Regions from separate parts of the Plantactinospora sp. DSM 117369 genome, predicted to be linked through region 2. Evidence: riboswitches for the same ligand, from Rfam matches in the RefSeq annotation. Region 2 holds a riboswitch; the other holds the start of a gene.

Region 1 (3,259 bases), 820 kb from region 2:
GCATTCCGGCCGCCACGTCGGAGGCGCCCGAGCCGGGCGTGGCGTCGTACACGCTGACCCGCATGCCCCGGGCGGCGCAGCGCCAGGCGACGGCGAGCCCGATCGGGCCACCGCCCACCACCGCCACGTCCGCCCGGCCGCCCCCTACCGTTGAACCTTTTTCCAGCTCCCCTTGCGGTCGGGCGGACCGCAAGGTCCGACGCGGTGCGTGGGCGCCGCGCGGTCCAGGTGGAAAAAGGTTCATTCCTGGGCCCCCGCACCCCGAGCCGAGAGCGGGGAACCGCGCCGGGGGTTCCACCCCGGCGATGCTCCCCGTTCCGGATCGGGTGGGGGCGGGTCGGTGTGCAGGGCGGTGAGGAGGGCGGCGGTGGCCCGGGCCGGGTCGGCGGCGCCGGAGACGGCACCCACCACGGCCACCCCGTACGCCCCGGCGGCCAGCAGTGCGGGTACCCGCTCGGCGGTGATCCCGCCGATCGCGATCACCGGTACCGGCACCGCCGAGGCGACCCGGCGGATTCCCTCCGGGCCGATCGGCGCGGGCAGTCCGTCCTTGGTGGAGGTGGCGTGACAGGGGCCGACGCCGAGGTAGCTGGCGCCGGCCGCGACCGCCGCCGCACCCGTGCGCGGGTCCCGGGCGGTCGCGCCGAGCACGGCGGTCGGGCCGAGCACCCGGCGGGCGGCGTCGACCGGCAGGTCCCGCGCACCGACGTGCCCGCCCGCCGCCCCGATCGCCAGTGCGAGGTGCAGCCGGTCGTTGACCAGGCAAGATGCCCCGACGGCGGCACACCGGCGGGCGACCTCGGCGGCCAGCTCGTACGCCGTCCGGTCGTCGATGTCGTCCTCGACCCGGACCTGTACGACCAGTTCGGGGCCGGCGACCGAGAGGGCCGCGTCGACCACCGCGAGCGGATCCCGCCCCGGCCGGGTGTCGGTGATGAGGTGAAGTCGTCCGATGTGTAGCACGGCAACGCTCCTCCCTGCGCCGGCATTACCCGGATCAGGTTCGACGGTCGGGGGCTCGACAGCCCCCCTCTCAGCCCGGTCCACCGGGCTCCCGTGGGTTACTTGTCGGCGAGCGTACGCGCCTGGTCACGGATCCGTAAAGGGCCGTGATAAATCGCACAGTGTCAGCACTCGACCACTACTGCCGTTCCAGAGCCGCGACCGCGGCCCGGTGGATATGTCTGTCCTATCCGGATCATTCGCGCTCGTTACACAACCGTTACCCGAATTAACCTCACCGCCGTATTCCGAGCGGCCGGCAGGCGCCCCTAATTTGTTCAATCACAAGGCAAAATTCGACGGCCGGTGCTTCGGCGAGTTCCGGGCGTACCTCCACCCCCCGTGGCGGTCTTCGGCGTACCGACCCGGGATCCCCCTGTCCTCACCGGACCAAGGAGATCCTCCGTGTCCAGTCCCGGCCGCTCCGGCGGCACATCGCACCCCCCGCAACCCCGTCGCAGACTCCTTCGCGGGCTGGTCGGCGCCGCCACGGCCGTGCTCCTCGGCACGACCGCGCTGACCGCCACCCCGGCCTCGGCCGCCCCGGCGGTCCTGCCACAGGCCCTGGCCCCCGTCAAGCAGACCCCGGCACTCAACCTGGCCCCCCAGGCCGAGCCGTTCAGTGTGCTGGTCTTCTCCAAGACGGCCGGCTTCCGGCACGACTCCATTCCGGCCGGCATCGCCGCCATCCAGCAACTCGGCGCGGAGCACGGGTTCACCGTCGACGCGACCGAGGACTCGACCGCCTTCACCGACGCCAACCTCGACAGGTACCAGGCGGTGATCTGGCTCTCCACCACGGGCGACGTGCTGAACGCGGAGCAGCAGGCCGCCTTCGAGCGCTACGTCCAGGCCGGTGGCGGATACGTCGGGGTGCACGCCGCCTCGGACACCGAGTACGACTGGCCCTGGTACGGCGAGCTGGTCGGGGCGTACTTCGCCTCGCACCCGGCCAACCAGCAGGCCACCATCAAGGTCGAGGACCACGCGCACGAGTCCACGAACGACCTGCCGGCACAGTGGTCCCGGTACGACGAGTGGTACAACTTCCGCGACAACCCGCGCGGCGACGTGCACGTACTCGCCTCGCTGGACGAGACCAGCTACGCCCCCGGCGCCGGGGCGATGGGTGCCGACCACCCGTTCGCCTGGTGCCAGGACTACGACGGTGGCCGGGCCTGGTACACGGCCGGCGGCCACACCCAGCAGTCGTACGCCGAGCCGGAGTTCCTGGACCACCTGCTCGGCGGCATCCAGACCGCGGCCGGTGCCGTGGAGGCCGACTGCTCCGCCTCGCTGACCAGCAGCTTCGAGAAGATCACCCTGGACAGCAACACCAACAACCCGATGGAGTTGGACGTCGCCGCCGACGGGCGGGTCTTCTACATCGAGCGGGACGGCCGGGTCCAGATCATCAAGCCGGACACCGGCACCACGGTCACCGCCGCCGACCTCGACGTCTTCACCGGCAACGAGGACGGGCTGATCGGCATCCGGCTCGACCCGGACTTCGCCACCAACAAGTGGGTGTACCTCTACTACGCCCCGAACGGCGGCGCGGCCCGCAACTACCTGTCCCGGTTCACCGTCGTCGGTGACACCCTCGACCTGGCCAGCGAGAAGGTCGTGCTCCAGGTGACGACGCAGCGGAACACCTGCTGCCACGCGGGCGGCAGCATGACGTTCGACAGCGCCGGCAACCTCTATCTGGCCACCGGGGACAACACCAACCCGTTCGAGTCGAACTCGTTCACCCCGATCGACGAGCGGCCGGGCCGGCAGGACTTCGACGCGCAGCGCAGCTCCGGCAACACCAACGACCTGCGCGGCAAGGTGCTGCGGATCCACCCGGAGGACGACGGGACGTACACGATCCCGCAGGGCAACCTCTTCGCGCCGGGCACCGAGAAGACCCGGCCGGAGATCTACGCGATGGGCTTCCGGAACCCGTTCCGGATCGGCATCGACCCGTTGACCAACACCCTCTACGTGGCCGACTACGGCCCGGACGCCGGAGCGGCGAACCCGGACCGCGGTCCGGAGGGGACGGTCGAGTGGAACGCGGTCGGGCAGGCCGGCAACTACGGCTGGCCGTACTGCCACGGGGCGAACTACGCGTACAACGACTACCAGTTCCCGTCCGGGCCGAGCGGGGCGAAGTTCGACTGCGCCGCGCCGGTGAACAACTCGCCGAACAACACCGGGCTGACCAACCTGCCCCCGGCGATCCCGGCCACCGTCGACTACGACTACAGCG
Region 2 (3,259 bases):
CGTGGTGGCTCGCGGGAAGCCGTTGCTGAAAGGCAGGGTGAGCAGGAAGGCGAACAGGATCTGCACCCCGGTCTGCGCCACCCGCAGCTCCTGCAACAGGTCGGCGAAGTTGCGCTGCCAACGCTGCTTCTCCGTCTCGACGGCCACGTGGGCCACCTCCCGTTCCGGTCGAAGTTCGCAGCAGTGTGCCCGAACCGGCCGTACGTGAAACGCGAGGAAGCCTCGACAGCGGACGCGGCGGCAGTACCGGTGGCAAACCGGGCGGCGCCGGAGGTCTGCGGTACCCGGGGGTCAGCCGCCCCGGCGGATCCGGCCGGCGTACCGGGCCTCCAGGGTGTTGTTGTGCTCGTCGCTGTCCGGAATGTTGGCCGAGAGGTAGACCGGGGCGGTCTCGCCCGCCTCGACCAGCCGGCGGACCACCTCCACCACGACCTGCTGGGCGAGCAGCGCAGCGGTGATCGACGACACCGCGCCGACCGCGCCGCCGCCGGGCAGCGGCAGCGTCGCGTCGCCGTACGGGGCGCCGTTGTCGAGCACCACGTCGGCGAGATCGCTCAGCTTGCGTCCGGACGGGTGCCGGGACGCCACCCGGGCCGAGTGCTGCTGCGAGGTGATCGCGATCAGCCCGTGGCCGTGCTCCTTGACCAGCGACGCGAACTCGACGATGGTGCCGTTCACCCCGGAGTTCGAGGCGATCACGAAGACGTCCCGGGGGTCGATCGGGGTCAGCTCGTAGAGTCGGCGGGCCACGGTCGGGTCCCGTTCCAGGGTGGGGCCGAGGATGTCGACCGGCTCGCCACCGCGCAACACCAGGTCGCGCAGCGCGATCCGGTTCGTCGGGACCAGTCCGCCGGCCCGGCCGGCGATCTCCATGGCCAGCGCCTCGGAGTGGCCGGTGCCGAACGCCTGCACCACTCCGCCGGCCCGGAGCGCGTCGGTGACCAGGTCGGCCGCCCGGCGTACGCCGTCCCGGGCGGCGGCCGCCACCCGCCCGATCGTCTCGGTGACCACGTCGAGATAGCCCTCGGGGCTGAGTGTCACGCCGCACGCGTCCCTTCGAGATGTTGATCTGGGCCATCCACCCTATCCCGTGACATCGTGGGCACCACCACATCCACCGGCTCCACCGCTGTCGGCGCAGCGGCATCCGGTGTACCGTCTGCGCAACAACAGCACATCCGACAGGGGAGCGCACAGCGCTGAGAGTGCGGGTGACACACCCGCAGACCCTCGAACCTGATCTGGGTAATGCCAGCGCAGGGAGTTCGGTCGAGTCTCCAGCCGCGCCGCAGTCCGGGCCGTCCCGGGTTGCGGCGTGCGTCTTGCCTGGTGTGCCACGCGACTGGGAGGCACGCTCATGAGTCCGTCCACCACCACCAGATGGCGCACCGTCGACATCGTCGTCGCCTCGGTCATCGCGGTCGCGTTCGGGGTCATCTTCTGGGCCTGGAACCTGGTGTGGAGCGCCACCGAGGGTGCGTTCACGTTCTTCCCGCCGGCCCAGGCGGTCATCTACGGCATCTGGCTGGTCCCGGGAGTGCTCGGTGGCCTGGTGATCCGCAAGCCGGGCGCGGCACTGTACTGCGAGTTCCTCGCCGCCTTCGTCTCGGTGTTGCTGGGCAGCCAGTGGGGCACCGTCGCGATCCTGCAGGGGCTCGCCCAGGGCGTCGGCGCGGAGGCGGCGTTCCTCGCCGTCGGGTACCGCTCGTTCCGGCTGCCGGTGGCGATCGGCTCCGGCCTGCTGGCCGGTCTCGCCGCCGCGATCTTCGACCAGGTCCGCTACTACTCCGAGTACGACTTCGACTCGTTCCGGCTGCCGGTCTTCCTGTTCACCGTGCTCAGCTCGGCGGTGCTCGCCGGTGCCGGCGGCTGGGCGCTCACCCGGGCGCTGGCCCAGACCGGCGCGCTGGACCGGTTCCCGGCCGGCCGCGAGCGTACCGCCGTGTGAGCGGCGCGACCCGGTGGTGTCGTCGTGAGCGAGCGAACCAGCCAGCTCAGTGCCGATGAGCCTCATGACGGCCCGGAGCGCAGCGGAGGGGCGGCATGAGCGAGCGGAGCGAGCGAACCAGCCAGCTCAGTGCGGATGAGCCTCATGACGCCCCGGAGCGCAGCGGAGGGGCGGCATGAGTGAGGTACGACTGCGCGGCTTCGGCTGGCGGCACGCCGGCCGACGGGCCTGGGCGGTCCGCGACATCGACCTGCGGATCGGGCACGGCGAGCGGGTACTCCTGCTCGGCGCCTCCGGTGCCGGCAAGAGCACCCTGCTGGCGGCGCTGGCCGGGCTGCTCGCCGAGGACTCCGGCGAGCAGGAGGGCACCGTCGAGATCGACGGGCTCGATCCGCGCAAGGCCCGGGAGCGGGTCGGCATCGTCTTCCAGGACCCGCAGACGCAGCTCGTGATGGCCCGGGCCGGCGACGACGTGGCGTTCGGCCTGGAGAACCGAGGTGTTCCCCCCGAGGAGATCTGGCCCCGGGTCACCGAGGCGCTGGCCCGGGTCGGCTTCCCGTACGGCCTGGACCGGTCCACCGCCGCGCTCTCCGGCGGCGAGCAGCAGCGGCTCGCCCTGGCCGGGGTGCTGGCGCTGCGGCCCGGACTGCTGCTGCTCGACGAGCCGACCGCCAACCTGGACCCGGCCGGCGCGGCCCTGGTCCGGGGCGCGGTCCGGGCGGCGGTCGACAACGACACCACCCTGATCCTGGTCGAGCACCGGGTGTCGGAGGCGCTGCCGCTGGTCGACCGGGTGGTGGTGCTCGAACCGGGTGCCGGGGTACGGGCCGACGGCCGCCCGGCGGAGGTCTTCGCGGCGCACGGTGCGGCGCTGGCCGCCGCCGGGGTCTGGGTGCCGGGGCCGCCGCCGGCACCGCGCCGGGCCGCGACCGGCCCCGGTGACGTGTTGCTCACCGCCGACCGGCTCGGCCTGCCGCCCCGGCTGGCAAGCACCGACCTGCGGGTCCGCGCCGGCGAGGCGCTCGCCGTGCTCGGTCCCAACGGTGCCGGCAAGTCCACGCTGGCGCTGCTGCTCGGCGGGCTGCTCCGGCCCGGCACCGGCCGGCTGTCGGCTTCCCCGGCGCTGGCCGGCCGGCACGCCGGCACCGCACCGCACCGGTGGCGGGCGCCGGTGCTGGCCGGCCGGATCGGCTCGGTCTTCCAGGACCCGGAGCACCAGTTCGTCCGGAGCACGGTCTTCGAGGAGCTGGCGCTCGGGCCGCGCCGGACCGGCCAGCCCGAGGCGGTGGTCCGGTCGGTGGTGGACGAGCT

Evidence for each region. A riboswitch is a leader RNA that binds a small molecule or an ion and turns the genes downstream of it on or off. The one in region 2 is predicted to bind thiamine pyrophosphate.
Region 1: linked by a shared signal. The riboswitch ahead of thiE (thiamine phosphate synthase) and the one ahead of ACSMXO_RS34810 (ECF transporter S component) in region 2 are both predicted to bind thiamine pyrophosphate.

Annotation. Positions count from the first base shown of each region.
Region 1 covers NZ_CM132446.1:8,984,678-8,987,936, forward strand. Annotated here, with positions in the region: gene thiO (glycine oxidase ThiO) at 1-166, opposite strand, end outside; partial or broken gene thiE (thiamine phosphate synthase) at 346-954, opposite strand; TPP riboswitch at 958-1,068, opposite strand; gene ACSMXO_RS38470 (ThuA domain-containing protein) at 1,408-3,259, shown strand, end outside.
Region 2 covers NZ_CM132446.1:8,161,950-8,165,208, forward strand. Annotated here, with positions in the region: gene ACSMXO_RS34800 (DUF6328 family protein) at 1-147, opposite strand, end outside; gene ACSMXO_RS34805 (sugar isomerase domain-containing protein) at 292-1,041, opposite strand; TPP riboswitch at 1,174-1,281, shown strand; gene ACSMXO_RS34810 (ECF transporter S component) at 1,358-1,948, shown strand; gene ACSMXO_RS34815 (ABC transporter ATP-binding protein) at 2,124-3,259, shown strand, end outside.